2 regions of the Sporosarcina sp. P29 genome follow, and region 1 is predicted to be linked to the other one. Evidence: riboswitches for the same ligand, from Rfam matches in the RefSeq annotation. Region 1 holds a riboswitch; the other holds the start of a gene.
What was found. A riboswitch is a leader RNA that binds a small molecule or an ion and turns the genes downstream of it on or off. The one in region 1 is predicted to bind FMN.
Positions count from the first base shown of each region.

Region 2: another riboswitch for FMN. It lies ahead of ribD (bifunctional diaminohydroxyphosphoribosylaminopyrimidine deaminase/5-amino-6-(5-phosphoribosylamino)uracil reductase RibD); the one in region 1 lies ahead of CSV68_RS03470 (ECF transporter S component).

Region 1 is NZ_PDYX01000002.1:302,192-318,814, reverse strand. It holds gene CSV68_RS03490 (response regulator transcription factor) at 1-317, shown strand, start outside; gene CSV68_RS03485 (ATP-binding protein) at 314-2,116, shown strand; gene CSV68_RS03480 (RNA polymerase sigma factor SigX) at 2,165-2,689, shown strand; gene CSV68_RS03475 (GerMN domain-containing protein) at 2,694-3,893, shown strand; FMN riboswitch at 3,966-4,100, shown strand; gene CSV68_RS03470 (ECF transporter S component) at 4,288-4,869, shown strand; gene CSV68_RS03465 (ferredoxin) at 5,124-5,381, opposite strand; gene CSV68_RS03460 (YpbB family protein) at 5,494-6,522, shown strand; gene CSV68_RS03455 (RecQ family ATP-dependent DNA helicase) at 6,522-7,961, shown strand; gene CSV68_RS03450 (hypothetical protein) at 8,110-8,415, shown strand; gene CSV68_RS03445 (metallophosphoesterase) at 8,525-9,289, shown strand; gene CSV68_RS03440 (YpdA family putative bacillithiol disulfide reductase) at 9,318-10,280, shown strand; gene prsW (glutamic-type intramembrane protease PrsW) at 10,361-11,041, shown strand; gene sleB (spore cortex-lytic enzyme) at 11,139-11,936, shown strand; gene CSV68_RS03425 (PepSY1/2 domain-containing protein) at 11,960-13,243, shown strand; gene CSV68_RS03420 (flagellar brake protein) at 13,310-13,951, shown strand; gene cmk ((d)CMP kinase) at 14,028-14,705, shown strand; gene CSV68_RS03410 (lysophospholipid acyltransferase family protein) at 14,702-15,286, shown strand; gene rpsA (30S ribosomal protein S1) at 15,366-16,514, shown strand.
Region 2 is NZ_PDYX01000001.1:333,525-350,147, reverse strand. It holds gene CSV68_RS01645 (Era-like GTP-binding protein) at 1-642, shown strand, start outside; gene CSV68_RS17110 (hypothetical protein) at 658-807, shown strand; gene CSV68_RS01640 (cysteine-rich CWC family protein) at 820-1,032, shown strand; gene CSV68_RS01635 (ferritin) at 1,046-1,546, opposite strand; gene cobT (nicotinate-nucleotide--dimethylbenzimidazole phosphoribosyltransferase) at 1,735-2,772, shown strand; gene CSV68_RS01625 (quaternary amine ABC transporter ATP-binding protein) at 2,816-4,060, opposite strand; gene CSV68_RS01620 (ABC transporter permease) at 4,057-4,875, opposite strand; gene CSV68_RS01615 (ABC transporter substrate-binding protein) at 5,029-6,021, opposite strand; gene cyoE (heme o synthase) at 6,564-7,475, shown strand; gene CSV68_RS01605 (M20 peptidase aminoacylase family protein) at 7,613-8,740, shown strand; gene CSV68_RS01600 (GNAT family N-acetyltransferase) at 8,752-9,570, shown strand; gene menC (o-succinylbenzoate synthase) at 9,584-10,696, shown strand; FMN riboswitch at 10,754-10,903, shown strand; gene ribD (bifunctional diaminohydroxyphosphoribosylaminopyrimidine deaminase/5-amino-6-(5-phosphoribosylamino)uracil reductase RibD) at 11,048-12,136, shown strand; gene ribE (riboflavin synthase) at 12,140-12,784, shown strand; gene CSV68_RS01580 (bifunctional 3,4-dihydroxy-2-butanone-4-phosphate synthase/GTP cyclohydrolase II) at 12,799-13,992, shown strand; gene ribH (6,7-dimethyl-8-ribityllumazine synthase) at 14,005-14,472, shown strand; gene metE (5-methyltetrahydropteroyltriglutamate--homocysteine S-methyltransferase) at 14,787-16,623, opposite strand, start outside.

The DNA of each region.
Region 1 (16,623 bases):
CGAAAGACTTAGTAGTCTTCCCGCAGCTGACGATTGATCATGATGCACATCGCGTAACAGCTGAAGGTAAGGAAGTTAATTTAACACCGAAAGAATATGAGTTATTATATTTCCTAGCGAAATCACCAGACAAAGTATTCGATCGTGAACAATTGCTAAAAGAGGTATGGCATTACGAATTCTTTGGAGATTTGCGCACAGTGGATACACACGTCAAACGGCTACGTGAAAAATTGAGCCGTGTTTCAGAACGGGCAGCGAAAATGATTGTCACCGTTTGGGGTGTCGGTTATAAGTTCGAGGTTCCAAACGAATGATTAGAATATGGAATTCAATTGTCGGGAAGCTATGGGCCACCATATTGCTTCTCGTTTCCTTTGTCCTGTTTATTGTCACTCTGTTCCTGTTAGAGTTTCTAGATAACTTCCATACGAAACAAGCAGAAGAGTCATTGCAGAGGGAAGCAACTACCATCAGCAAAATCGTCAATGATTATAATGGGCAAACGAATCCCTCCATGAAACAGTCTATGAACCAGATTATCGATGATATCTTGGATGTGGAGACCAATGCCATTGTCGTTGATCAACAGGGGGATGTGTTGTATTCATTCCATACGTCTTCAAGTAAAGATGAAATTGAAGATAAATTGCTATCCGAAGGCAGCTTATTCAAGTCGCCAGAATTGGGTAAGCAAAAAATGAAAGAAATGATATTGCCTTCATTGACAGAGAAAGACGTCATGGAGCAATTTTTGATTTTATCCTATCCATTCGAACGGGTAAGCGGTGAGCAAGCGAGTGTACTTATGTACCAAAGTCTTGATGCTGTGCACCGTACGACGAAAAGCACGACGAATATTGTCTTCCTATCTGCATTCATCGCATTTATTTTAACTACATTCTTTGCATTTTTCTTATCTACACGTATCACATTGCCGTTACGTAAGATGAAACAGGCGGCGTTTGAGTTGTCAAAAGGAAATTTCGATACCCATTTACCAGTTGCACAAAAAGATGAAATTGGTCAATTGGCAACTGCGTTCAATCAAATGGGACGGCAGTTGAAATATAATATTGAAGTAATTAAGCAGGAGAAAGAACAGCTCTCGAGCATTCTTACATCTATGACAGATGCAGTCGTGACGTTTAATCAAGATTATTCAATCCTTCTGAAAAATCCGCAAGCTGAGTTATTGTTGAAAAAATGGTATGGATATAATCAGAAAAATCATCATCCGTTGCCTAAAGAAGTTTTTCATATGCTAGAGCATGCCATTTCATTCGCCGAAGAAGTCGAGGATGAGTTGGAATTGGGTGGACAGTTTTATGTAATTTCCATCAGCCCGTTGTACAGTGAAAATAGTATTCGAGGAGCGGTGGCTGTATTCCGTGATATGACGGAACAACATAAACTGGATAAATTACGTTCGGATTTCATTGCCAACGTATCACACGAATTGCGAACGCCGATTTCGATGTTGCAAGGATATAGTGAGGCCATCATAGACGATGTTGTGAGCAGTGAGGAAGAACGGTTGGAAATGGTTCAGATCATCCATGATGAATCTAAGCGTATGAGTCGCCTCGTCACAGACTTGCTGAATTTGGCAAGAATGGAGTCCGGCTACATTCAACTAAATAAAAATCCTTTATCAATAGTAGAGTTCTTGGAACGTATGGTAACAAAGTTCTCGCAAGTAGCGAAAGATGCAAAAGTGGACTTGTCTTTGGAATCGGAAGAATTGAATACGCTACTGGTAACGGCTGATGAAGATCGGCTTGAGCAGGTATTCACTAATTTGATTGATAACGCCATCCGACATACTCCAGACGGTGGAGCAGTGACACTAGGTGTCTTCCGGTCTACTGGAATGCTTGATATTACCGTAGCCGATACAGGTGTCGGTATACCTGAAAAAGACTTGCCATTCGTCTTTGAGCGTTTCTATAAGGCGGATAAAGCAAGAACAAGAGGAAAAGGCGGTACAGGACTTGGTTTAGCCATTGCCAAAAATATTATGGAAGCACATAATGGGGCGATTTTAGCTACGCGTGGTAAAGAAAAAGGAACCATCTTTATCTGTTCACTTCCTTATGAACCAATAGACCAATGAAACTTTTCCTAAACTGAACCGACTACTATTATAGAGCGAGGGGATTGAATGGATGATTCCGTTTTTCAACGATTATATGAAGACTATAACGGTGACGTATTCAACTTCCTCACCTATTTGACTCGCAATCGAGAAGTAGCGGAAGATTTGATGCATGAGGTATATGTGCGTGTACTCAAATCATATGGCCGTTTTGAAGGGAAAAGCTCTGAGAAAACTTGGCTGTTTGCGATTGCGAAAAATGTCTCCATTGATTATTTCCGAAAACAATCCACAATTAAGAAACATGCAAATATTCATTTTGATTGGGAAACAGAGCAATTAGCTTCAACTGATCGCTTGCCTGAACATTTAATTGAAGCGGATGAAGAACAGAAGCAAGTGCTTGAAGCGTTGCACACATGTACGGGTGATCAGAAAATGGTCATCCTCATGCGGTTCTTTCAGGATCTATCAGTTGCAGAAACGGCTGAGGTCTTAGGTTGGACCGAAAGCAAAGTGAAAACGACACAACATCGTGCGATCAAAGCGTTGCAGGTGAAATTGGAAGTACGTTCCGTGAGGGAGGGGTGATGAGGTGAGCAAAGACAAGTGGAATGAAGACGATATTGAAAAACGTTTACGTGACATGCCGGTCGTTAAAGATCAGCGTACCAAAGACGAAATTTTGCAACGGTTAAAAGAAGATTCGAGACTTTCTGAATCGAAAGAGCCTATAAAAAAGCCTTCCAAGTCAAAATGGCCACCAATCATTGCAGCTGTTGCTGCCATTGTATTGCTCACCATCATCGTGCCGACATTCATTCAGCAAAATAATGAAGTATCGATGGATAAAGCAACGACAGACGAAACAGCTGATACTATCGAGATGGAGAATAGTGAAGAAATGCAGTCGAATGACGCGAGTGATGCAGCCGTGTTTACAAGGCAAGTTTCAGCTCCGCTTTCGTACGCTGTCTATCCTGCCGACGTCCTGGATCACACAGCGTTTCATATTGGCCTGGCTACCGATCAGGCAACCATTGTTCCTATAACATTCCTAATACCGAATGAACGTCTTCCTGAAGGCTTAGGGGCATCGCCGGATACAGTTGCACTGTATAATGAGTATGCAAATACAATAGATGAAGAAGCACTTGGATTTATAGAGTACCATCCGTATAAAGCGATGATCTCCTCAAACGGTAAGCAAGTTCAAATGAAGTTTGCTGCAAACCATAACTATGATACGTCGAGTGCGACACTTGAGATGTTGAATTTATCTGTACAAGATACATTTCAAGGATACGATGAAATAAAGTTTTTGCAAGAAGATGCATCTACAATAACGTTTGAACAAGTAGGTCAAGTGGATGAACCGATTGCCTTGTCAGGAGCGGTTTCACATCAAGCCTACTATCGATTTTTAAAATCAGATGGAGAAGCAGTACTCTCCACTAATTTCGGCAAGACCTCTGAAACGGTAGAGCAAGCTTTGCGTGACATGAAGAAGACACCAAATGATATCTATTCGACTTTGGTCCCTAAAGGAATAGACTTCACAGTCAAAGAAGTTAAAGGTATTGTTAACGTAAAATTTACTGATGTGCTTGATTTAGATAAAATGGAATCAGAAGAAGCAATGCAACTACTAGACGGAATCTTGCTGACGGCGGCAAGTTTCGATAAACAGGTAGAATTTGATCAAATCGCGCAGGAACAATGGAATCATTTTGACTTCACTCAACCATTGGAAAAGCCGATTGGTTCAAATCCAAAGTATTTAATTAACGAATAATTCTGTTTTGTAAACTCGTGAAGTTTACAAAACAGTTTTTTTACGCTATAATAGGTTCATAATTAAATATTGATTCATCTTCGGGGCAGGGTGTAATTCCCGACCGGCGGAAATGAAGTAGAATTCTACTTTTAGCCCGCGAGCTTAACAGCTGATTCTGGTGAGATTCCGGAGCCGACAGTATAGTCTGGATGGGAGAAGGTGAAGGTGCAGCCATCTTTTTGTGTACGCAAAAGTGGTGCTTGTTTCCTGACGGATAAGTTTGTTAATTATCTGTTCTTAACAGTGCATTTAACTCTCCCTAAAGCATTTATGCTTTAGGGATTTTTAGCGGAACAACAGATGAGCCAGCCTTTCCTCTTTTGAAGTGAATCGCAAAAGGAGAGAGGAACAAGTGAATAACAAGAAGTTACGTAAGCTAATTTTGGTGGCGATTTTGGGAAGTATTTCAACTGTGCTAATGCAGTTCAACTTTCCGATCCCGGCAATGCCTGGATTTTTAAAGATCGATTTTAGTGAGATTCCTGCTGTTATGGCAATCATGACGATGGGACCTGTTGCAGGTATAGGCGTAGAGATATTGAAGAACGTCATGCACTGGTTCTTATCAGGAAGCCCGACAGGAGTACCGGTAGGAGAAGTTGCAAACTTTGTGACAGGTGTATTATTCATTATGCCAATCTACTGGATTTTCACGAAGTATCGTTCAGCTAAAGGTCTTGCATCAGGTTTGATCGCGGGTACGGTAGCAATGGCAGTAGGTATGAGCGTATTAAATTACTTAGTGTTCTTGCCAATGTACACATATTTCCTAGGTATGCCAGCAGTTACAGGCGACTCGCTGTATCAGATGATTATATTAGGAATCTTACCGTTCAACTTGGTCAAGGGTGTAATGCTATTAGCCATCACGTTGATGTTATATAGAAGCATGGAGAAGTGGATTCTTCAGCAACAAAAGAAATTATCGTTTTAAACAAATACACGCCAGGCTCCCTGAATAATAGGAAGCCTGGCGTTTTTTATTGTCGTTTAATTATTGAAGTTCAAATGCATATCGGGTTTAAAATTGAATGCCACTCTATTTTTAATCCACTATACTAATTAAAGCCCATTTTCGTCGCAGGGATTGGAACGGCAATTCCCTTCCCAACAGCCTTCAGCCTAACTTCTGAGGCCGATGAATAAAAAACAACACATCCAATAGTTGGAAGTGTTGTTGGGATTGAATCAATCTTCATATTTTAATGGATCGCCTTCGAAGGCCTCATCCGCAATTTTAATTGAATCGGTAGGGCAGCCATCATATGCATCCTCGAGATCCTCCATCAGTTCTTCTGGAACTTCAGTGTTTCCCGTGTTATCATCTAAAATAACAAATGCAATTCCCTCATCGTCATAATCATAGATATCCGGTGCAGCAGCCCCACAGGCCCCGCAGGCTATACACGTATCCTGATCGACAATCGTATACTTTTTGCTAGACATTTGTCTTTCTCCCTTCTTCCATTCACTCAACCTATTTTGTATCTACTCTATTCTAAAGCTGTTTTCATCACTTTTCAACAAAAAAACGTTATTTCTTCAGGGGGGAGCTCAAATGAGTTTTGATTCCATCTTATTAACGATCTTCCAACGCCTCCATGGTGAGCGTTCAGCGCAGGGTGTTTATCATATACTTCGTGGAAAAAAATCGGGACAGACGTTACAAGACGTTGAATATTATCAAGTTAAATCATACTATGCATTGTTGCCACATTTGACGGCAAGCGAATTTCAGCAAGCTCTAGAGAGAATGCAAGCGGACGATCTGATCTATATAAATGAACTCGTCTATGTGACGGCAAAAGGTCAGATGGCGACGGGTAGTGAGATGTGGCGATTTAATGGCTGGAATTACCGTGGACTCGAAAGAGAGTTCGCTAGACGGTTGGCATTGTTAGTGCAGACCTTGTCTAATTTACGCAGTGGTGAAACGATGTTTATGCCGATCCAGAAGGAGTTGCCTACCCAGCAATTTATCAAAGGGTTCTTACGTAATCAATCAAGTAGCATGATCAGTCTATCCACGTCATTGCGAAAAGAATTGGAATATGTGTTTACTCATTCTTCATTATCGGATTTACAATGTACGATCGTGAGCGGTCGATTGACGGGATACAAGCTTACTGGATCAACTTGGGAGCAGATGGCGGATCGTCTCAACATGTCGGTCAAAACTATACAGCTGTATTATTTAGAAGCGTTACATATGTTGCTCGATTACTTACAACATCATCCCAACTTGCCATTGCTGTCAGAATTAGCGATAGGTTGCAGAGTTGACACGTATTTGACACAATCTGCGGAACGGACACAGAAACTATTCGAGCGGGGCTATTCGGTAGAGCAAATTGCATCTTTACGAAATTTGAAATTAAGTACAATAGAAGATCATTTTATTGAGATGGCAGCGAATATGGAGAGTTTTCCATATAAAGAATTTATAACGGAAGAACAAAGGGATACAGTTTGGCGTCATGTTGAACAGTTGCAGACTAAACGATTGCGTCTATTGAAACAACAGTGCCCTGAATTATCGTATTTTCAACTGCGATTGATCATCATCATTGGAAGGAGGGAGAGCTGATGGAACTTCAGGAAGTATTGTATCAAAAGTTTGGTTATGAATCATTTCGACCTGGACAACAGGAAGTCATTACTGAGTTACTGGCTGGGCGGGATGCTGTAGCAATTTTTCCGACGGGTATGGGGAAATCACTTTGCTATCAATTACCCGCATACATTCTCGATGGTGCAGTGGTCATCATCTCTCCTCTCGTTGCATTAATGGAAGATCAAGTAGCCAATCTACGAAAACATAAAGAAAAGCGTGTTGTCGCAATCAATTCATTTTTATCTAGGCAAGAAAAAGAATTGGCGCTTTCTACTTTAGCGCAGTATAAATTCATCTTCCTATCGCCTGAAATGATGATGCAACCATCTGTCCGACAACTTGTTCAACAATTACATATTGCTTTTTTTGTAGTAGATGAAGCCCATTGTATTTCAGAGTGGGGCTTTGATTTCAGGCCCGACTATTTACGATTAAAAGAACTGTTTTCAGATATAGAAAGAGCACCGGTATTGGCATTAACTGCTACTGCTAATGACAAAGTAGTGGAAGACATTATTACTTACTTACACATGAGAAATCCTCACATCGAACGACAGCCGATGGATCGTCCTGCTATATCCTATAGCGTTATGCATCTGAATAATGAATTAGCAAAAACTGAGTGGATTATAAAAAGGCTTGCGACGACAATTGGTCCTGGTGTTATTTATGTGGCGTCGCGGAAACGTGCGGATGAACTCTCGGCAATAATCCGAGAAAGGGGAATCCCGACAGCTAGCTATCACGGTGGTAAGGAACAGGATGAACGATCCATTATTCAACAACAATTTGTACAAGGTGAACTTGAGTGGATTTGTGCTACCAATGCATTTGGCATGGGAATTCATAAAGATGATATTCGACAAATTATTCATGAGCATCTACCAGCTACCCCAAGCGCGTATATTCAGGAAGTAGGACGTGCAGGACGTGACGGAGAAAAAGCTGCGGCCACTCTTTTGTATAGTGAACGGGATATTCAGAAAGTGAAATTTATAGTCTATGAAGATCTACCAGATGAACAACAAATCCTTTATTATCATTCTTTACTACAGTCACGTACTCCGTGTCAATTGGCTGCAGAACAAGCAGGACTATCAGAAGTAGCTAGTCGTTTACTTGATTATTATTTGGAGCAGTATGATGTAGAAAATGTCGTTAGGCAAATTCAACAAATCTATCAAGTCAAAGAAAAACAAATTGCGGAAATGGAGAGCTATGTAAAAAGTGACAGTTGTTTACGGGAAAAGCTAGTACAGTTTTTTGGTGAAAACACTTTACCAGCAGAAACGGATTGCTGTTCAAACTGTCAGAATCTTGATGAAGACTGGCTGATTAAGTCTGAAATTTCAACTGAACGAGAAGTTGAAGCGTTACAATGGCGTGATCGACTGCTCCAGTTATTAGGTTGAAGCAGACAGTCTGTATTTACTTTTTAGACAAAATTCGGCATAATAGAGATAGATGAGTTTGTGAACGGACGTACTTTTCACGGATGAATATAGGAATTGCATCATATAATAGCAACAGACATTATGCGGTGTGAAGGAGAAATTAGACATGTTAAACAATCAGTATAAAGTGGATTTTGAACAGCAGCGAAAAGAGGTTAAAGAAAAAGTGCCTTTCGATAAACTTCCTTCCCGTGCAGAAGTACATGGAAAGAAGAAAGAGGAGAAATATGGTCGTGTGAAAGTCATCAATATTTTTCTGGCGATTTTTACTTTAATCCCTATTATTATATTACTCTATGTATTATCGGATCTTTATTCCCCTGATGTTCCCGATCAAGTCCCTGTTGAAAAAGTCGAGTTGTCGGTCGGCTTTTATCCGGCCATGACAGATTACATGCATGCTGTTTCCTAAGCGCAATACAATGGTTTGGGGTTTTATCGGAATCTTGCTATACTACTAATGAAAATTACTACTACAAAAGCAAAGTAGACGCTTTGCTTTTTTTTATGGGAGTTGACTAATGAAAAAGGTTCGAATAGCAGGATTATCAGTTTTTTTATCAGCAATGACTATGCTGACGTATATGTATGCCTTAGCTCATCGGAATCGTGTGCTTACCCATACGTTACATATTAACTCCACTCCTACTAATAAATTGAACGTATTCTTTATTTCAGATATCCACAGACGCAGAATTCCTCAGCGACTGATAGATGATTTGCGTACGTGTTCTATTGATGCAGTGATCGTAGGTGGAGATGTGGCGGAAGGCGGTGTGCCAATCGAGCGAATTGAACGCAACATGCGCTTACTTGCTTCGATAGGACCGGTTTTTTATATTTTCGGCAATAATGATCAAGAAGTAGGGACAGAAAATATACTACGTGTGATGAAACGAGTGAATGGCAAAGTGCTGGTCAATAGTACAGCATCGATACCGAACCATCCAAGTTTCGGTATATGTGGATTGCAAGATCCGAATAATGGAAAAGTAAAGATTGATCAGGCCGTGGATTCTGCAAAAGGATATGAACATTTGATTCTCGCTGTTCATAATCCTTCTTATTTCCGAAAGTTTGAAGAGAAGTTGCGACCGGAATTATCTCTTGGCGGTCATACACATGGTGGCCAAATTAGATTGGGGCGTTGGGGTATGCAAGACCTTGGGCGTTTCGAGACGACAGAAAACAGTGCGAAATTAATCAGTAATGGATATGGAACGACGATGGTGCCGTTGCGTTTCGGTGCGAAACCCGAATGTCATGTAGTGGAAGTTCATTACTAGAACGCAAGAAATTAGGAGAGTAGATGTCATGAATTCTGTAGATGCAGTAATTGTCGGTGGCGGTCCGTGTGGCTTGTCAGCAGCGATTGAATTGCAAAACATCGGTTTGTCGGTGGTGGTAATCGAAAAAGGGAATATCGTGCATTCGATATATAATTATCCGACTCACCAAACATTTTTTAGTTCAAGTATGAAATTATCGATAGGCAAGACGCCATTTATTACAGCGATAGATAAGCCGAAGCGTAATGATGCCCTGGTCTATTATAGGACGGTTGCACAAATCGAAAACTTGCGGATCAATAGCCATGAGCGAGTAGAAGATATAGACAAACAACCCGATCGTTTTATCGTGAAAACAGATAAGGCGATGTATGACGCGAGGTATGTCGTAGTGGCAACAGGTTATTACGATCAACCCAATCGCTTGAATGTTGAAGGAGAAAATTTACCTACTGTCTATCATTACTTTAAAGAAGCGCATCCCTACTTCAATAAAAAGGTAACCGTGATTGGTGGGAAGAACTCTGCTGTTGACGCGGCACTGGAATTACAACGTGCAGGCGCGCATGTAACTGTCGTCTATCGAAATGAAACGTATTCGAAAAGTGTAAAGCCATGGATACTGCCGGGCTTTGACAGTTTAGTGCGTAACGGTCAAATCGATATGCATTTTAACGCGTGTGTAACGAAAATCACTGAAAAAACTGTCACCGTCAATCAGCAAGGAACTATATTTGATCTCGAAAGTGACTATGTTTTCGCGATGATCGGTTATCATCCGGATCATGCATTTTTACGTAAAATAGGTATCAAAGTAGATGAACAATCTGGAAGACCTATTTTCAATGAAGATACAATGGAAACGAACGTCGATAATTTATTCATCGCGGGTGTCATTGCGGCAGGAAATAATGCCAATGAAATTTTCATCGAAAATGGTCGGTTCCATGGTGGAATGATTGCGCAATGTATTGCACAAAATAAGTGAATGGATCAGTCGCTTGCCTTACAGGTCAAGCGGCTTTTTTCATTTATGATGTGATATACTACCGACATGAGGAGGCGCCTATGTTTATTTTACTGACAGTCGCAATAGCGCCGGCGCTGGCACTTTTCAGTTATTTGTATTTACGTAAACAAATTGCTAAGGAGCCATCCAAGACGCTATTCCATGCATTCATTTACGGTGCAATCATGACATTTCCTATTTTGTTTATTCAGCATGTATTTGAAGAAGAGCATGTATTTAACAATGAATTTTTCCGTAATGTATTATTTACGAGCAGTTTAGAAGAATTTTTTAAATGGATTATTATTTTTATTCTCGTGTATAAAACAATTGAATTTGAAGATGCCTATGATGGGATTTTATACGGGGCGAGTGTTTCGCTTGGATTCGCTACAGTAGAAAATATTTTATATTTATTATCCTTTGGTTTAGACACAGCTTTTATTCGTGCATTACTCCCTGTCTCAAGCCACGCGTTATTTGGTGTCGTCATGGGGTATTATTTTGGAAAAGCAAAGTTTTCTGCTGTATCAGAAAAAGCAAAATGGATAACTATTGCATTTTTGGCTCCATTCTTGCTCCATGTCTTCTACAATGCGATTTTATTTACTTATGATTATTGGTTATATTTAATGATCCCTTTTATGCTATTCCTTTGGTGGTTTGGCTTGACGCGAGTGAAGTATGCGCACACATTTGCAATGCAGCAATTCAGAAAAAGAAATCAATCAAACTTTTAGAAATCCGTCTGAGTAAATCAGACGGATTTTTCGCCTTATAAAATACTGAATATTGGATAACCTACAAGGAAGCACAATTTTTTGGAGGTGGATGTCTATGAAGCGAATTACAAAACGCTTCCTATTTTTATTACTGGCAGGCATCATGATGTTTTCTTTCTTTGTAAGTCATAGTGAAGCATTCAGTGGACGTGACTTGGCAAAAGGTGCAAAAGGAGATGATGTCATTGAGTTACAAGCGAGGCTTCAATATATCGGTTTCTATCATGGAGAGATTGATGGTAATTTCGGATTTGGGACTTACTGGGCATTACGCAATTTCCAGGAACAATACGGCTTGCCGCTTGACGGAATTGCGGGTAAAGGGACTCAGAAGAAGTTGCAAGGAATTTCTGATTACGATGAAAAGTATGTAAAGGGACAGATTGCTAAGGGTAACCAATTTACCTATTATGGTGGTCAGTCGCTGGAGTCGCAGGTGAAAAAAGGGAGTGCGCCACATAAGCAGTCGCAAACCCAAATGCAAGCACCGCCTAAATATACCGACCAGGATATAAATTTATTGGCCAATGCAGTATATGGTGAATCTCGCGGGGAGCCATACGAAGGACAAGTGGCGGTGGCGGCAGTTATTTTAAATCGTGTCGAACATGCAGATTTTCCTGATTCTATTGGTGGCGTTATCTTTCAACCAGGGGCGTTTACTGCAGTTGCGGATGGGCAGATTTGGCTGACACCGAATGAGCGCGCGAAAGAAGCAGTCATTGATGCAATTAACGGCTGGGATCCTTCAGAAAATGCAATATACTATTTCAATCCAATCACAGCGACTAGTAAATGGATTTGGTCAAGACCGCAAATTAAGAAAATCGGTTTACACATCTTTTGTGACTAATAGAAAGGAGGACCTAGCTACTTATGAAACGAATGATTTTCATTTTGACCTATTCATTTATTGTATTGGGGATATATACGTTTGGAACAGTGCGTGAAAATGAAGAATTATCGATTGCATTGAATGGGCAATATTCGAAAAGTATGACGGATGCCTCGCAAAAACTTGGTGAGTTAGAAGACGCCGTAAACAAGTCGTTGCTTTTTGAAGATCAAAAAAGTTCTGCAAAGGAAAGGGAAGATATTTGGCGTTTGTCTTCAGACATTAAATCATCAATTTCCTCCCTTCCCGTGGATGAAAGTTTTTCTACTTCCTGGATGAATTACTTAGGACGGTTAGGTAATTTCGCAAAGGAATCCACAGAGAAAGGTGATCCTGACGAATATTATGGCGTGATGCAACGTGCATCAGTTAATCTGAATGACCTGACGAGTGAATGGCAGTTGGCAACGAAAGATATGTTTTCAAGAAGAATGTCGATGAGCAACTGGGAAAAAAAGTTGCGTGACTCACCCGATGGTAAGGCAAACTGGTCTAAAATGGGGGAATCTGTCATGCAATATACAGAAGCGGTATTCCCTTTAACAGCAAGCGAGTCTGATGCCAAGAAGAAAAAAGAGTTGCGAGATATTAAAGAAAAGAAAATTAGCGAGGACGAAGCGATTCAGAAATTCAAGAAGCTTCTGCCGGCTGTGTCGAATGATATCATTGCAGCAGAAAGAAGTAGAAAAGGCGCTCCCTATCCATTTTATCATATCCGTTTCGCGGAAAATTCTTCAATTGGCTATATTGATATAACTGAAAAAGGTGGACATGTTCTGTCGTATCTCGTGGAGCGTCGTATGGGTAAGCCCACAGTATCCTATGAAGAACTAGAGAAACTGGCTGATGAGTTTTTACGAAAGGCGGATTATACGGATCTAGTTTTGGAAGAGGCAAGAGAGAATGATACCGCATGGCATTTTGTTTATGTGCGAGTGCATCCTGAAAATGATGCCAAAGTATTCTCTGACCCGATTCATATCAAGTTAGCGAAAGACAACGGTGAAGTGATCGGTCTGAATGCGTCGGAGTACATTCGAAAAGAGCAACCGAAATCACAACCTATTCGTACAGCGGAGTGGCACACATTCTTTAGACCGGATGTTACAGTAATGGCTCAGGAACTTGCCTACGTAGAAAATAGTCAAATGGACCAACGCCTTGCGCATTATTTAACAGTCGTTTCCGGAAAAGACAACTTGGAGACATATAAGATTCTTGTTGACACAGAGACATTAGAAGTCATAACGACCGAAAAACAATAAAAAAAGATTGGAAAAATTTACTCCACATGACATAATGTAAGCATAGGACGAATGGCAGGTGGAGAAATGAGACTAAGTATCGGGACGGTATTAACATTAGAGAAAGATTATACCGAGGAATCGGAGAAATTTAAATGTCGTGTAGTGGATATTGAAGGTGAAGAGCACTTCATGATGGATTACCCTATCAACATGATGACGGGTAAAACAGCATTCTTCATAGATGGTACGCAGCTTCTCATTACATTCGTTGACCAGTATAAGATGTCGTATGCATTTCGTACTGAGGTGCATAGCCGAGTCAACCAAACGATACCCATGCTCAAACTGAAGTATCCTGGTGATCAGCAATTGATTAAAATCCAAAGAAGAGAATTCGTTCGTGTCGATACATCATTGGATGTGGCGTTACAGGCAGATTCCTCATTGTTGCAATTGGTGTCAATGGATATCAGTGCTGGAGGATTAGCAGTCAATATGAAAGACCATGATTATTTCTCGCAAAATACAGAAGTGAAATTATTGATCGTATTGTATTTCTCGAAAACTGAAATCAAATATGTTTCATGTAAAGCGAGAGTAGTTAGAAACTGGGAGAGTGAGAAGCGCAGCCTGAGCTCTTTCACGTTTAATGAAATAGACGACAAAGATCGACAACACATTATTCGCTATTGCTTTGAACGTCAGTTAGAATTACGAAATAGCTAAAGGAAAAGTCTGTCGAGAGCAGACTTTTCCTTTTTGCTTATGGTACAATAAAGGCGTAAATGGAGGGGTTTTCATCATGACAGGTGGAATGAGAATCGCAATTGACGGACCTGCAGCGGCAGGTAAAAGTACAATTGCTAAATTAGTAGCTAAAAAATTAGGATACACGTATATCGATACGGGAGCCATGTATCGTGCCATTACTTACAAAGTACTTCAAAGCTCCACTGATCCACGTAATGAAGAAGAAATAACCAGACTGATTGCACAAACGGATATTGAATTGCAACCGGATGAAGAAGTGCAAAAAGTTTTGCTGGACGGTATCGAGGTAACTGATGCGATACGTTCGCACGAAGTGACGACGAATGTTTCAGCGATCGCGGCTTTGACATCTGTCCGTGAACTGTTAGTCGCTAAACAGCAAAATTTGGCAGCAGCATCATCCGTTGTAATGGATGGCAGGGACATTGGTACTGCTGTTTTGCCCGACGCTGAACTAAAAATCTTCATGACAGCTTCTGTAGAAGAGCGTGCAGAGCGCCGTTTATTAGAAGAACAAAAGCGCGGAATGAAGTCTGATTATGAAACATTGAAAAGAGAAATTAGTGAGAGAGATCAAGCAGACAGCGAACGTAAAATCTCGCCTTTAAAAAAAGCAGAAGATGCGATTATAATTGATACATCAGGGAAAACAATAGAAGAAGTGACGAATAGGATTATCGAATATGCCGAAAAGAGGTTAGCTCAATGAATTTATATCCACTTGGCAAATTTTTGATTAGTACTGTTTGTTTTCCACTCTATCGAATTAAGGTAATTGGCAAAGAAAACTTTCCTAAACAAGGTGGCGTGCTTTTATGTACAAATCATATAGATAATTTAGATCCGCCTATAGTCGGTATTACATGCCCGAGAACGGTTCATTTTATGGCCAAAGAAGAACTATTTGAAAAGCCAATTCTTAAAACGTTGTTACCGAAAGTGCAGTCATATCCTGTAAAACGCGGCATGAGTGACCGGGAAGCATTCCGTAAAACCATTAAACTATTACGCGAAGACAAAGTCGTTGGCCTTTTCCCTGAAGGAACTAGAAGCAAAACGGGAGAGATTGGAAAAGGTTTGGCAGGCGCAGGATTCTTTGCGTTAAAAGGTGGCGATGCAAAAGTTGTCCCTTGTGCAATCATTGGACCGTATAAAGCCTTTTCTCAATTGAAAGTAGTTTATGGTGAAGCTATGGATATGACAACTTACCGTGAAAGAAAAGCATCTGCAGAAGAGGTAACAGAGGCAATTATGGCAGAGATATCCAAGTTGATTGAACAGTACAAATAAAAGAATAAGTGCAATTTTTTGTTTTTAAGTCTCAATTCGCATAATATAGAGATAGGATCATTATGGAGGAGGACTACATATGACTGAAGAGATGAATATGGATGAAGTTAAAGAATACGGTGAAGGTGCACACGTAACAGGTGTAGTGACAAAGGTTGAAGAGAAATCGGTGACGGTTGAAATCGCTGGCGCTCCTTTTGACGGCGTGATTCCGATCAGTGAACTTTCTAGCTTGCATATTGAAAAAGCAGCAGATGCAGTCTCAGTCGGTGACGAATTAGAATTGGCGATTACGAAAGTGGAAGATGAGACCTACGTCTTGTCCAAGCGCCAAGTAGATGCAGAAAATGCGTGGGATTCACTAGAAGAGAAATTTGAAAACGGTGAAATCATCGAAACAGAAGTAAAGGACGTAGTAAAGGGTGGACTGGTAGTCGACCTTGGCGTACGTGGATTTATTCCAGCTTCTTTAGTAGAAGATCACTTCGTTGAATCATTTGATGATTATAAAGGACGTACGATGACATTCAAAATCGTTGAAATGGATAAAGAAAAGAACCGGTTAATTTTGTCTCACCGTGCAGTTGTTCAAGCGCAGAATGAGAAGAAAAAAGAAGCCGCACTTTCTGAAATTCAAGAAGGTGACATTCTAGATGGTACCGTACAACGCATCGCCTCTTTTGGTGCATTCGTTGATATCGGTGGCGTAGATGGTTTGGTACACATCTCACAAATTTCATACGGACATATCGAAAGCGTGTCGGACGTGTTGAAAGAAGGAGACGAAATTCAAGTCAAAGTATTGTCTGTTGACCGTGATGCAGAACGCGTATCTCTATCCATTAAAGATACATTGCCCGGACCATGGGAAAATATCGAAGAAAAAGCTGAAGTCGGCTCTGTACTGGAAGGTACGGTGAAACGACTTGTAGCATACGGTGCATTCGTTGAGATCTTGCCTGGCGTGGAAGGACTCGTTCACATTTCACGTATTGCACATGAGCATATCGGTACACCACAAGAAGTACTTGAAGAAGGACAGTCTATACAAGTGAAAGTATTAGACGTGAACCCACAGGAAAAACGTATCTCATTAAGCATTAAAGATCTTATAGAAAAGCCTCAAGAAGCACGTGAAGAAAACTTTAGTTATGAAATGCCTGAAGAAACAACTGGCTTCTCTTTAGCAGATGTCATCGGCGATCAACTAAAGAAATTCCAAAAATAATCTTCAGAATGTGATAAACTAGCCACAAATGATGAATAAGCGTAACTGGAATGATGATGCTTTCATATGCATCATCATTCTTTTTGTGTATAATATTCAAAGATAGGTC
Region 2 (16,623 bases), on a different contig from region 1:
ACGGAACTAAAATCATTGAATAAAATAGCCACGCTTAACAAGAAAATCATTCTCGTGCTAAATAAAATAGATGCAGCTGATGATATTCCGAGTTTATTGAACTATGTTTTGGAGCATACTGGGTTTGCCTATCCAGTTATTCCTATCTCGTCAAAGACAGGGGAGCAAATGGAATTTCTGCAAAAAGAAATTCTTCAGCAATTAAAAGATACCAATAAAGATCTTTTACTCGCAGCAAACATGGCTGATAAATCGTCCATTGCCAAACGATGGATTCTCGCAGCCGGTGCATCAGCTGCTGCAATTGGAGCAGTTCCCATTCCGGGTGCTGACTTTATCCCGTTGACAACATTGCAAGTGGGCCTCATGTTGAAGTTGTCTACATTATATGGAAAACCGATTACGAAAGACCATGCCAAAGAGCTTATTATAGCAACCATAGTAGGGAATGTTGGAAAAACGGCTTTCCGTCAAATTGTTAAAGTGATTCCAGGTGCGGGAATGGTCGTTGCCGCAAGTGTGGCCGGATCTATGACGGTGGCGCTAGGTTTTGCAGTGAAATACATGTATGAAAATAATATGGAACTCACACCTGACACATTGAAAAAAGTATATGAAATATATTTGAAAAAACAAAAGTAAAAAGGGGCGGAATGTATGGAGTGGTTTAACTACGCAACATTTGTGGTCGCTTTACTAGCAGGTTTGTATTCAATGGAAAGTATGAAACGAAATAAGGAATTAGAAGATCGTGTAGAAGAGTTAGAGAAGAAAAATACGGCCGAGTTGGACAAGCATCGGTTGTAGAAAGGGGAATATATGAAAAGCGAATGTCCGATTTGCAGGGGGAATAACTTGTGTGGTACTACAATCGCGAGTGATGAGCGTTGCTGGTGTACTAAGAAGCACTTTCCGGAAGAAGTGTTTCGACAAATACCAAAAGAAGAACTACACAAACAGTGTATATGTGAAACGTGTTTGAACCATATCACGGAAATAGAACAGGCAAGCAAGAGGTCTATGGACCGCTAACTTGCCTGTTTTTTTATTCGGCTTCGAATGAACGTGTAGAAATTTCTTTCTCGTATATGAACAGTGCGTTTTTATCTTCACGGATACGCTTTAAATACTCGATATGTCTATCGAATGTCGCTTCCTCTTCTACTTGCTCGTCAAGGAACCAATTCAAGAAAGAAATCGTTGCGTGCTCTTTTTCTTCCCATGCCATATCCATGATTTGATAAAATGATTTTGTTACTTCTTTTTCTTGTAATAATGCCACTTCAAACGTGTGTACTAAGTTATCAAAAGAAGTAGCTGGTGCAGGTGTTTCTGTAATAATCGCACGAATCCCACGATCATTCAAATAAGTATAAATTTTCATTGCGTGATGACGCTCCTCTTCTACTTGTTGTAGAAAGAAGTGCGCAAATCCGTTGTAATTGCGATATTCACAGTAAGATGCCATGGATAAGTAGGTTTGTGCTGCGGCGAATTCATTGTTCATTTGTTCATTCAACGCTTGTGCTAATTTTTCACTAATCATGTGGATCGCCCCTTTTCTGATAGTAATGTAACTAGCGTAATGTGTGCCATATCCGCTAACTACAGTATACCTTTAAACGACATTCTTTGCATACTAGATATTTAATTGGATACACATTATAGTCTACTGATATACTTAAAAGAGAACTAGAAGAATACTTATACATATTTAAGAAAGAAGGTCATCACTTGAAACAGTATACGATCCCTGCATTAAACACATCAGCTGGAGTGGAAGCGAAGGCATATGTAGATACACTGACGAAACCTGTTGGAAGTTTAGGGAAACTTGAAGAAATTGTGATTACATTGGCTGAGATACAAGGTCGAAAAATACCTAGCATTAATCAATTAGGTGTAGTAGTATTCGCAGCAGATCACGGAATTGTAGAAGAAGGGATTTCCGCATTTCCGCAACTTGTTACACGTCAAATGGTAGAGAATATGGCGGTAGGTGGCGCGGCAATCAATGTATTCAGCAGACAGCAACAAGCAGAGTTTTCATTGGTTGACGTGGGTGTAATAGGGGACTCATTTCCAGAACCGGTGAAAGACCGGAAGATTCGACAAGGGTCAGAGAACTTCTTACGCACCGAGGCGATGACCCAGGAAGAAGTGGAAAAGGCACTGACGATTGGCTATGAAGAAGCGATAGCATTGTTTGAAAAAGGTGTGGATTGCCTAGTAGTAGGGGAAGTTGGAATCGGTAATACAACGACAAGCAGTGCTGTAGTGGCGGCTATAACAGGACTAGATCCAGCAGAACTAGTTGGTTACGGAACAGGAATATCGTCTGATCAACATCTTCATAAAATTAAAGTAGTTCGGGAGGCACTAGCTCTTCATCAACCTAATCCTTTAGACGGCTATGATGTGCTACGTAAGGTCGGCGGTCTAGAGTTGGTAGCCATGGTAGGGGCGATGCTTGCGGCAGCTTCTAAACGCGTTCCCATTATCTTAGATGGCTTTATCTCCACTGCGGCAGCTTGTGCAGCGGAGACCATAAGCAAAGGCGCAGCTGGATATATGTTGCTTGGTCATCAATCGATGGAACCTGGGCACCAAAAAGCATTTCAATACTTAGAAAAAGAACCTATATTGTCCTTGTCTATGCGTCTAGGAGAAGGCACTGGGGCGGCAGTTGCGTTCAGTATCATTCAATCAGCTGTATTAATGGTCAATGAAATGGCAACCTTTGAAAGTGCTGGAGTTTCCGGAAAGAATTAATAAAAAAGGGAAGAGTGGGCAGTTGCCCATTCTTCCCTTTTGGTTATTTAGTTACATTAACTGTTTCAATAGGAGTAATCAGTATATCCTCGTCTTCCTCTTCTTCAGCGGAGTTGCTAATAATGCTTGAGAGTACATGAACCCGTAAAATAATACCTTCAATACGGTTCGTTTCATCTATAACAACAAGTGGATATTTAGAATCCAGTACACGTGGAATAATATCTTGAACATATTCCTCCGGAGTAGCGGTCAATACATCGGTTGTCATCACTTCTTCTAATGTTTTTTTGTTTTTGACACCTTCGATCGCACCGTCAATTGTTACCAATCCAAGCAACTGTCGTTCGCGATTTGTAATGAAGACACTGGAAATGCCGTGCTCTTCCATATTCTTAATCGCTACATGCAAACCATCTTTGCCGTTCATGACACTTAATGGTTTTGACATAATATTCATTGCTTGTAACACTTTCGAACGGTCAATTTCACGAGTAAAGTCAATAATATAATCGTTTGCGGGTGTTTCTAACAACTCTTCCGGTGTACCGATTTGCTCTACGTGACCATCCTTCATAACCGCCACGCGGTCACCGATACGGAATGCTTCGTTGACATCATGCGTGATGAAGATGATAGTTTTTTGGAGGCGTGTCTGGATATCTAAAAGCTCCATTTGCATCTCTCTGCGAATGAGCGGATCAAGCGCACTGAATGGCTCGTCCATTAAAAGAATATCAGGATCATTCGTCAAAGCACGGGCAATACCTACACGTTGACGCATACCGCCTGATAATTCATCAGGATACTGATTTTCATATCCTTTCAGGCCAACCGTATCGATATGCTTTTGTGCTATATCGCGGCGTTCACTTTTTGATAAACCGCGGATTTCCAGACCGTATTCAATGTTTTCTATAACCGTTCTATGGCTGAATAATCCAAAGTGCTGGAAAACCATTGCGATTTTCTTCTGACGGAAGAATTTCAGTTGTTCTTTATTATATTTGACAATATTCTCACCATCTACATAGATTGCGCCTGACGTAGGCTTGTTTAATAAGTTGAAGCAACGGATCAGTGTTGATTTACCACTTCCGGATAGGCCCATAATTACGAAAGTTTCACCTTCCATGATTTCCATGTTGGCGTTATAGACACCTACAGTATGTCCAGTCTTTTCAAGGATTTCCCGCTTAGAAGCCCCTTTTTCAATCATTGGAATGATTTTCTTAGGGCGAGGACCAAAGATCTTAGTGACATTTTCTACTTTAAGTTTTACGGTCATGCTGATCTCCTCCCTGTACTTTGTAGGCGGTTTGCCACTCCATTTGTTAAACGGTCAATAATAATCGCTAAGAACACGATACTGATACCCGCTTCGAATCCTAGTGAAATATTGATTTGGTTAATCGAGAATAGTACACGTTCACCCAAACCGTGAGCACCAACCATAGAACCAACAACGGCCATGGATAAAGCCATCATCGTGGTTTGGTTAATTCCTGCCATCATAGTAGGCAGTGCCTGTGGTAATTGTACTTTCATCAACATTTGATTTCGAGAAGAACCGAATGATTCTGCTGACTCAATCACTTCAGAATCAACATTTCGAATACCGAGTTCTGTTAGACGGATAACTGGTGGTAAGGCGTAAATGATGGTCGCAATAATTGCAGGAACGTTCCCAAGAGGGAAGAAGAATATTACAGGTATCAAGTAGACAAAAGTAGGCATCGTCTGCATAGCATCCAATAGAGGACGCATGATGACAGAGAAAGTTTTACTAAATGCCATCAAGATACCGACTGGAATACCGATTGCTAGGGATAGAACAACAGAAATGACGATAATAGCAACTGTTGTCATCGTATCTTCCCATAAATTAAAGGAACCAATCAAAAAGATAAAGGCGGCAAACATGATACCATTTAAAATGGAATTTAAATACCAACCAAGTAGGAAAACAATAATCATAATGGCCCACCAAGGTGTTGCGAGTAAAGCGGTTTCAATCGTTCGGATAGTAGTGGAAGCAATAGTGAAGATAAAATCAAATAACCAACCAAAGTTCATTGCAAGAAAATCAATAAACTTCTCCACATAATCTCCTATAGGTATTCTGACGTTAGGGAATTCATTCATAGGCAGTAAGCTAGGACGTACTAGCTTGTCCCTCTCTTTCTCTACTTTTAGTATTAGTGCAAATTAAAAAGGGTGGAGCGGAAAGCGTCCACCCCGTAAATCTATGAAGTATTACAGTGCTGCTTTTACTTTCTCAGCAACATCTTCAGGTACCCATGAAGTCCAAAGTTCTTCATTTTCCTTCATGAACCATTTTGCAGTATCTTCTGGACTCGCTTCATTATCGCCCATATACTCTAATGCTTCTTCAGTTAATGCACTGCTAGTTTCGTAATTGCTTAAGAACTCTACTACTTCAGGAGCCTGTGTTTTCAAGTCTTTGTGAACGCTGACGAAAACATCATTCGGAGGGAATGCGCCAGACTTGTCTTTATCCCAAGCCTCTTGATCAAATGGATCGTCTTCAAGAAGAGTTAAATCGTATGTTGCAGTCACCCAAGTAGGGGACCAGTAATATCCAACCCAAGGCTCACCTTTTTTATATGCACTAGCTAAGTCCGCTACGATAGATGAGTCTGAACCTGGAGCCAAATACGTAAACTTTTCATTTAATCCATAAGTAGTTAGCTTTTCATCTAAGTGTTTACTAATTATCCAGCTAGATGGTGCACCGATGATCCGTCCTTTATCCTTGTTTTCAGGATCTTTGAATAGTTCGGGATACTTTTCTAAGTCTTTAATAGTTTTTAAATCTGGAGCTACTGCTTCAATATTGCGCTCTGGATCGCCTTTAATAACGTATGTAGGAACATACAGGCCTTGTGAGTTATCGTCGAAGTTTGTCGATACGGATTCAATGTCTCCGCTGTCAATTGCGTTTGTATACGCATCACCCAAGTTATCAGACCAAACTTCCGTATACACTTGTAGATCACCTTGCTGCAACGCTTGCAATGTTGCAGAAGAAGTACCGTTTACTATCTCCGTGTCATAGCCATAGCCTTCTTCTAATATAATTTGTGCAATGCCGTTGTGGATACGAATACTATCCCATCCTGCATCTGCCAGTTTAATTGTACTAATTGAATCTTTGCTGTCACTATTACCGCACGCTGTTAATAGTAGTAATGTAAAGACAGATAAAAACAACATAATCCTTCTCAAAAAATCAAACCCTTTCTTTTTTATATTTTTTCATCACGAAATGCTGTTTTTTGCTCGAATCTCTTAAAATCAGACATGAGATATAATGTGTAGATAGTTCAAGAGATCAAGGAAAAACCATCATTTTTCTCGTGGTACTATTAAACGAGTTTACAGGATAATTAAATTAATATCAATTTAATTATTTAGAAAACTATTGATTTTATGCGCTTTTAAAGAGATGTTTAGCTGTGTTTTGTAATGAAAAAAGTAAACGGTGTTCGATGGATCATGGTGGGTGAACGGAGGTGCTAGCCTATAAGGGGTATAGGGTCAGGCTTTGTCGAATAATGGAGACAAATGATAATTTATAGTATGCTGACTGTGTATAAAAAAGGAAAATTTATCATACAATATGTTTATTTATGCACTTCGGACAAATCTTTGTAACAGTTTATAAGGAATTGTCCTGATTTTTTGATTTTGCTTTTAAGAAAATGATATAGTTATATGTACGAATGGAAAAAATATTTAAATGTAACGTAAAAGGAGAACGGACCCATATGACGAAAGAAGCCCATATTGTTTCGAGTACTACTCAAAGCCGCTCGGCGTCTACCTTCTTCTCGGATATTAAATCATTAGTTAAAGGACCTGTACTCATCGCGAATATATTTCCGGTTTTTACGGGGTTTTGGTTGGCACTATATTTTTCAGGTATGACACTCACCGGTAACTGGGGTGTGTTTCTGCTAACCATGATAGGTAGCACCTTTCTTGTTGCAGGTGCGCTTGTAATGAATAACTGGTTTGATTCTGATATTGATACGGTGATGGAAAGAACAAAAAACCGTCCGACTGTGACAGGTAATTTTGCTTTAAAAACCGTATTAAATATTGGTTTGATATTATCGGGAATTGGAATGTTATTATTATTATTCACTACATTAGAAGCGGCAATTTATGCATTTATCGGATGGTTTACGTATGTAATACCCTATACCATGTGGTCTAAACGCAAATATACTTTAAATACGGTCATTGGTAGTGTGTCAGGCGCAGTTACCCCTCTCATTGGGTGGGCAGCTATAATGCCGGCGGATCATGTTGTACCGATTGTTTTGGTTGCTATACTATTTATTTGGCAAATGCCTCATACATTTGCGATCGCTATGAAGAAGTACAAAGATTATAGTGCGGCTAATGTGGCGATGTTGCCTGTCGTTTATGGCTTTAATTTTACTAAACGCCAAATGCTCGTGTATGTACTATGTTTATTGCCGTTACCGTTTTTATTAACGATGTTCGGCACTACATTCATTTTCATCGCGACATTGATGAACCTTGGATATATTGCGGCTAGTATCTACGGGTTCTATGCAAAAGATGATTATAAGTGGGCTAACTTCATGTTCTTATACTCAGTCAATTACATGACGTTATTATTTGGCATGATGATCCTTTGGACTTTTTAAACCATGCGAAAAAGACTTCCTTTCACACAACGTGAAAGAGAAGTCTTTTTTATGTTAGAATTATTGAGAAGTTTGAAAAGTCAGGATTAAATAATTCAATATATAACAATGAATAGTAGATTTTGGGAGGCGCTTTAATGAATGAGCAAGTACAGTTACTGAAGCCGAAATTGGATGAAGTGTTTGCGCATTTGCATAGTCATCCGGAAGTGAGTTGGAAAGAAACAAAAACAACGGCATATTTGAAGGGATATCTTGAGCGTGAAGGATTTAATGTACATGTCTTCGACGGAATAACGGGATTATATGTGACGATCGGTGAAGGCAAGCCAATAGTTGGATTACGTGTAGATATAGATGCATTGTGGCAAGAAGTGGACGGTGTCTATCGAGCGAATCACTCATGCGGACATGATGGACATATGACAATGGGAGTTGGCGCGTTGCTTATGGCTAAAGAACGTGGAATTCCTCAAAAAGGAACATTAAAAGTATTCTTCCAACCTGCAGAAGAGAAAGGGAAAGGTGCGCTAGCTGTTCTTGAGCAAGGGTTGATCGATGATATAGATTACTTATTTGGCGTTCATGTACGGGCTGCAGATGAAATGGCTGACGGTTGCTCCGCTGCCTCACTGCGTCACGGTGCAGCGAAAATGATTAGTGGAACAATAAAAGGAACGGAAGCACATGGCGCAAGACCGCATCAAGGAAAGAATGCCATTGAGGTTGGCGCTTCGTTAGTGGGAGGTTTACAGTCTATTCATTGTAATCCAATGGTTTCTCATTCGGCGAAGATGACGATGTTCCAAGCGGGAGGCGAATCTGCAAATATTATACCAGGAAATGCAAAATTCAGTTTGGATTTACGCGCACAGGAAAATAAAGTTATGGATGAATTATACGAAAAGGTAGAGCGTGTAATTCAAGCGATAGAAAAACAATACGATGTAGAAATCAACTATGAAGTAATGGCAGAAATGGTCGCGGCGGAAGTAAATACTGAAGCGGAAGATCTACTGTATCAGGCGATTGCTAAAGTGGTGGGTGAAGAGAAAACTACACGTACCGTTGTCACGCCTGGAGGAGAAGATTTCCATTTTTATTCTGTCAAACGGCCCACTGTTAAAAGTACAATGCTAGGTTTGGGGTGCGGCTTAACACCAGGACTTCACCATCCGGACATGACATTTAATCAAGACGCGCTGGCAACGGGAGTTGAAATTCTGACTACTGCCATCGAATTAACATTCCAATCAAAAAAATAGAAGGTGACAGTATGAAGAAGGATTTACAGCTCAGAAAAGTGACAGCTATCGAAGATATTCATTCCATGCAAATGCTTGAGAAACAAATTTGGGGAATGGAACCAATCCCTGTCCATCAGACTATTACAGCGGTCAAAAATGGTGGATTGATTGTTGGGGCGTTTCTAGAGGAGCGAATGATCGGCTATTCTTATAGTTTTGCAGGTTATTCGAATGGCCAAATATATTTATGCTCTCATATGCTTGCGGTTGATGAAGAATTTCAGATGAAAGGTATTGGCAAGTTGTTAAAAGAAGAGCAACTACGTCTTGCGCGCGAAATGGGCTATCGGTTAATAGTCTGGACATTTGACCCCCTTGAAAGTCGCAACGCCTACTTGAATACTTCAAAATTATACGGTGTGTGTTATGACTATATAGTGGATTGCTATGGGAAAATGGACGATGGGTTAAACAAAGGCTTGCCGACTGATCGTTTTCAAGTTGCCTGGTGGATTGATAGTCCGCGTGTGTTGGAGAAATGGCAACCTAATCTAGTGTATAGTCGTCCCTTTCCAATTCGCTTGAGTGATGAGGCGCACCCGATCATGCAATTGCCGGAAACGAATGAATGGTTACAGGCGGAAGCGATAGAAGTACCAGTTCCTAAACATATTCAATTGATCAAGAAAGAAAATCCGCAATTGTCTTATGAATGGCGAATGAAGACGAGAACTATATTTCAGCAACTGAGTGGCGAAGGATTTGCTTTGATTGATGTATGCAGAACAGAAGAATCTGTACAATACTATCGGTTCTGCAAGAAATCCATTATTCCGTTGCAAAATTAAAGGAGCTTATCCAATGAAAATTAATTCGGTTACACTTCGTAGAATGAACATGACGATGAAACATCCGTTTACTACAAGTTTCGGAACGATTCAGAAGAAAGACTTTCTGTTGGCGACTGTCGCAGACGCGGATGGTCATGAGGGGTGGGGAGAGTCTGTCGCGTTTACGGCACCTTGGTATAGTGAAGAGACGACCGAAACTACGATTCATATGCTGCGCGATTTCTTGATTCCAGCAGTACTTGGCAAAACTATTACACATCCTGATGAAGTAAGTGGCTTATTTGGACATATCCGCAAAAATAATATGGCTAAAGCAACAATTGAAGGGGCGATATGGGATGTATATGCGAAGCATCACCATATGACGCTCGCCGCAGCACTCGGAGGGAAACGTCAACGTATTGAAGTTGGTATCAGCATTGGAATTGAAGAAAATGTTGAAGATTTATTGGCCAATATTACAAGCTTTATAGAAGAAGGATATAAGCGCATTAAAGTGAAAATTAAACCGGGGTATGATGTGGAGGTGATTCGCGCCATTCGACAAGCCTATCCTGATGTACCATTAATGGCGGATGCCAACTCAGCATATACGCTAGAGGATGTAGAGTTGTTGAAAGAATTGGACCAGTTTAATTTGATGATGATTGAGCAACCACTCGCTTCGGATGATATTATTGATCACGCAACACTGCAAAAACAAATTAAGACACCTATCTGTCTAGATGAGAGTATTCATTCGTTGGAAGATACACGTAAAGCTATCGAACTGGGTAGTTGTAAAATTATTAATGTGAAAATTGGTAGAGTGGGTGGCTTATCAGAAGCGAAGAAAATCCATGATTATTGTGCAACAAAAGGTATCGATGTATGGTGTGGCGGCATGCTGGAATCGGGTATTGGCCGAGCGCAAAACATCGCCTTGACGACATTACCTAATTTCACGTTGCCAGGCGACACAGCAGGGTCTTCACGTTATTGGGAACAAGATATTATTACGCCAGAAGTAGTGGCTACTGAAGGTTATATTACGGTTCCGACCGAAGATGGTATAGGGTATATTCCTAACATGAAAGCAGTGGAACAATTTACAGTCGACAAATGGGTATTTTTATCTGAATAATTATTCAGCTGTTGTTATTTAGTCATCACATGTGCTAGACTCATAATTAATCGAATATGTTTCCTTCGGGGCAGGGCGTAATTCCCTACCGACGGTGATGAGCTTACAGGCTCTTAGTCCGTGACCCGGATGCTTTATTTAAAGCAGAAGGTGGATTTGGTGAAACTCCAAAGCCGACAGTTAAAGTCTGGATGAGAGAAGGAACAGTGCGTATATACTACATGTAATGAATTTTTCATTACTGTTTATAACGTTTATTTAGTCATGGTTACAAGCCCCGCATACTCTTTTGCGGGGCTTTTTGTATGTAGAATTGTCACTAGAGGAATACCGTAAGTGGAGTGTTGCTCAATGAATCAAAATTATATGGAAATGGCTTTGCAACTCGCTGAAAATGTGGCAGGTCAAACCTCTCCTAACCCTCCGGTAGGTGCAGTCATCGTAAAAGATGGCCGAATTATTGGAATGGGTGCACATTTACAAGCGGGAGAGCGTCATGCAGAACGAGTCGCACTTGATATGGCGGGAGCAAATGCAACGGGTGCTGATTTGTTTGTAACGCTGGAACCTTGTTCACACACTGGTAAAACTTCACCTTGTGCTGATGCCGTTATTCAAGCGGGTATCAAACGTGTCTATGTTGCGATAACGGATCCAAATCCGCTTGTCGCAGGTAAAGGCATTGCAAAACTTCGTGGAGCAGGAGTGGAGGTAACGGAGGCGGTTTGTGTTGAACGCGCAAAAAAACTATACGAACCATTTGTTCATTTTATCAAAAACAAAACACCTCATGTGACAATGAAAACAGCTATGACGATAGACGGTAAGATTGCGACTTCAAAAGGAGATAGTAAGTGGGTGACGAGTGAGCAAGCACGACTCGATGTCCATCAGCTTCGACATACGCAAGATGCAATTTTAGTAGGTGTGCAAACGCTTCTTCATGATAATCCTCTTCTCACCACCAGACTGCCCCTAGGTGGACAACATCCTATTCGAGTTATTTTAGATACATCTTTACGAACACCGGAATCTAGCCAGATCATTCAAAATGCAGAAGCACCGACGTGGATTTTTTGCGGAAAATATGCGGAATTATCACGTGAAAAGTTACTCAAGAAACCGCATGTCCAGATTATCCGAATGCAGAAACCTCAACTAATTGTAGAAGATATTCTACTAGAGCTAGGAAGACGTAGTGTCATGACGTTGCTCGTAGAAGGTGGGGCGGCTATTAATGCTTCATTCGTAAAAGCGCGAGCTGTGCAGAAAGTCATTTGCTACGTAGCGCCCAAATTACTAGGTGGAATTGGATCTTTGACACCGATTAGTGGACTGGACCCCCTATTGATGAGTGAAGCTCTTCCGTTAACATTTGAAAGTGTGGAAATGATCGGTCCGGACATTAAAATCACAGCTGTACTGAAAGAGAGTGATTGAACAGTGTTTACAGGAATAATTGAAGAGATTGGTTTAGTTCAGCAAATACAACCTGGTGCTCAATCTATGACTCTAACGATCGCTGCATCTCTTGTATTGACAGATGTGAGTGTTGGAGACAGTATCGCGGTCAATGGTGTCTGTTTAACGGTAAAGAGCTTTTCAAAAGACCGGTTTGCGGCGGACGTTATGCCTGAAACCGTATCCTCTACATCCTTAAGAAAATTAGCAACGGGAAGTCCTGTGAACCTAGAGCGAGCACTCGCAGCAAATGGCAGATTGGGTGGACATTTTGTCACGGGACATGTAGATGGAATAGCCACAATCCGTGAAAAGCGAACTGTTGATAATGCGTTATATATACGCTTGTCCTTACCGCAAGGATATAATCCCTATTTATTACATAAGGGCTCAATCGCATTGGATGGTACTTCATTGACGATCTTCGAAGTGAAGGATACGGATATAACGATTTCGTTGATCCCGCACTCACAGGAAATGACCGTCATTGCGAAAAAGCAAGTAGGGGATATAGTCAATTTCGAATGCGATATGCTCGCTAAATATGTTGAGAACATGTTGCGAAAAAGACTAGATACAGATCAAACGATGTCGAAAGACTTTTTACAACAACACGGATTTATGTGAAGGAGTGAATGAAGATGTTTCATACAATCGAAGATGCGTTAGAAGATTTACGTCAAGGTAAAGTTGTTATCGTGGTGGATGATGAAGATCGAGAAAATGAAGGGGATTTTGTGGCGTTGGCCGACAAGGTTACGCCTGAAATTATCAACTTCATGGCAACAAAAGGTCGAGGCTTGATTTGTGTTCCCGTAACAGAACAAAAAGCAAGACAACTAGGTTTGCAAATGATGACCGATAATAATACAGATTCACATGGTACTGCGTTTACGATTAGTGTCGATCACAACTCTACGCATACCGGAATCAGTGCATTTGAACGAGCAGATACAATCGTAAAAATGATGGAAACGAATGCAACAGCAGGCGAATTCAAACGTCCGGGGCATATATTTCCACTTGTAGCGAAGTCAGGTGGTGTACTAGAACGTACAGGACATACTGAAGCTGCAGTAGATTTGGCGCGATTGGCAGGCAGCGCGTCGGCCGGTGTAATTTGTGAAATCATGAGTGAGGACGGAACGATGGCGCGTGTACCGGAGTTACGTCAGATGGCGCAAGAGCTAGATTTGAAACTAATCACCATTCAAGACCTCATTCATTATCGTCTACAGCGAGAGCAATTAGTCATTCGTGAAGCAGAGATTAAGTTGCCGACAGATTATGGCGAGTTCCGTATGGTTGGCTATACCGAAACCTTGACAGGAAAAGAACATGTTGCATTAGTAAAAGGTGATGTTACGACGCTAGAACCGGTCCTAGTTAGAGTTCATTCAGAATGTTTAACAGGTGACGTTTTTGGATCATGCCGTTGTGACTGTGGTCCACAACTGCAAGCTGCTCTTTCCCAAATTGAAGAAGAAGGGCGCGGTGTATTGTTGTATATGCGACAAGAGGGCAGAGGTATAGGTTTGATCAATAAACTAAAAGCCTATGAACTGCAAGAACAAGGCTATGACACGGTAGAAGCGAATGAAAAACTTGGGTTTGCTGCTGATTTACGTGATTACGGTATCGGTGCACAAATTCTACGGGAACTTGGTATTACGCAAATGCGTTTGTTAACGAATAATCCAAAGAAAATCGCTGGTTTAAAAGGATATGAATTGGAAGTAGTGGAACGCGTCGCAATCCAGCTACCTTTTAATGAAGCGAATGAAAAGTATTTACACACAAAGGCGGAAAAACTAGGTCATTTATTAACTTTATGAGGAGAGATGAAAATGGGTAATTTATTCGAAGGGCATTTAGTAGGTACGGGTTTAAAGGTAGGCATCGTCGTAGGGCGGTTTAACGAATTCATCACAGGGAAGTTACTTTCAGGTGCACAGGACGCGTTCAAACGTCATGGTGTAGACGAGGCAGATGTAGACATAGCATGGGTGCCAGGCGCATTCGAAATCTCATTGATTGCAAAGAAAATGGCGGATTCGAAAAAGTATGATGCAGTCATTACGCTCGGTACGGTCATTCGTGGTGCAACTCCTCATTTTGACTTTGTTTGTAATGAAGTGGCAAAAGGTGTTTCACAAGCTGGCATGCAATCGGGTGTCCCGGTAATCTTCGGCGTACTCACAACGGATACGATTGAGCAATCAATCGAACGTGCAGGGACTAAGGCGGGGAACAAAGGCTGGGACGCAGCAGTGTCCGCTATTGAGATGGCAAATCTAACGAAGCAGTTTGACTGATTATTAATAAAGTGAAAAGAGGATGTCCTGGAAGTTACTTTACTTCACGGGGCGTCCTCTTTTATACTGTGTAATTCAAATTCATAGTGTGTTAACGAAAGGATTGAAGCTCGAGGTTCCGTTTCAATCCTACTTACCAAGTGAGGGTACTTACATCACCCACTGACATTGCAAGGGGGTGGCGTCTTCTAACTAGTCCCTGTGTAGCGCAAAACCCATCATGAACTCCTATACATGTTGCTCTATATCCATCTCGCTACGAACAAAAGACAGTCCGAGAAATCGTGTTGATTTCTTGAACTGTCTTAAATTCGTTATTTTACCGCTACTACGCCTAACTTTTCTCGTGCCTGTACAGTCGCAATCACCATATTCTTCAATGCTGCAACAGTCTCCTCGCGCTTTCTCGTCTTCAAACCACAATCCGGATTGATCCAGAACTGGTTAGGCTCGAGAACTTCAAGACCTTTGTTGATAATTTCCGTCATCTCTTCGACTGCAGGGACGCGTGGGCTATGGATGTCGTAGACGCCTAGACCGATTCCTTTGTCATAATGATACTCATTGAAAGCCTCGACCAAGTCGCCGTGACTACGTGAAGTTTCGATAGAGATTACGTCTGCATCCAGTGCGCTAATCGCTTCGATAAAGTCGTTGAAATCACAATAACACATATGCGTATGAACTTGCGTCGTATCCTCCACTGAAGCAGTAGATACGCGGAATGCATTAACAGCCCAATCTAGATAGTGTTTCCATTCAGTTTCCTTCAATGGAAGACCTTCGCGAAGTGCTGGCTCGTCGACTTGAATCATATGAATACCAGCTGCCTCAAGCGCTTCAATTTCCTTACGCAAAGCAAGTGCGATTTGGTTTGTCACTTCTTCTCTGGACAGGTCATCACGAACGAATGACCAATTTAAAATGGTTACAGGGCCCGTAAGCATTCCTTTTACTTCATGATCAGTAAGAGATTTCGCGTAAACAGATTCTTCAACAGTCATTGGCTTCGTGAACGCAACATCTCCAAAGATAATTGGTGGCTTAACACAACGTGAACCGTAGGATTGTACCCATGCTTTTTCAGTAAAGACAAAGCCGTCTAACTTTTCACCGAAATATTCCACCATGTCCGTACGTTCAAATTCACCATGCACCAAGACATCAAGTCCCAAGTCCTCTTGAATATCGATCCATTCTTTAATTTCAGCATGAACGAAGTCTTTGTATTGCTGATTCGTAATTTCGCCTTTTCTCCATTTATTCCGTGTAGCCCGTACTTCTGGTGTTTGTGGGAAACTACCGATTGTAGTAGTGGGAAGGAGCGGCAATTGGAATTTTTCCTGTTGCTTTACTTTACGCTCCGCGAAAGGAAGATTCCGCTTACTATCAGAGAGTAGACTTCCGGAAGTCGCTTCACGCACTTCTTTATTATTGCGTGCGGGAAGGGCGTTAAATGCAGTCAATGCTGCTTCACTGTTTTCAAATACATTAGTGAATTTTTCTTTTCCGTATTGTAGAGCTGTTTGAATAGCTTTTATTTCTTGCAACTTCTCGTCGGCGAATGCTAATGCGTTCAAGATAGTTGGATCTAGTTTCTGTTCCGAGCGAGTCGTCACAGGTGAGTGGAGCAAGCTACATGAAGGTTGAATCCACAATTTATCAAGTGAGACTTGCTGATGGATAGTTTCAGCCAATGTTAGTTTTTCATGTAAATTTGATCGCCATACGTTTCGTCCATCTATAATCCCTGCTGCAAGCACTTTGTCTCCAGGGAAACCATATTGCTTCAGATATTCTAAATTTTTCTCGCGTCCGTGGACGAAATCGAGACCGATCGCTGCAACTGGTAACGCGATTGTTTCTGTATAATGTTCTACTGAATCGAAATATGTCTGTAGAAGAATGTTCAGTCCATTCAGATTCTTCGTCAGCTGTGAATAAATTTCTGTAACGGTCTTCATTTCATCTAAGCTAATCGATGTACATAGAATTGGCTCGTCGATTTGAACCCATTGTACACCTTCATCCTGTAATTCCTTTAGTACTCTTTGATAAAGTGGAATCAGTTGTAGGATGATGGATGGTACATCTTTATCTTCAAACCCTTTAGATAATTTAAGTAATGTATAGGGGCCAAGTAGAACAGGT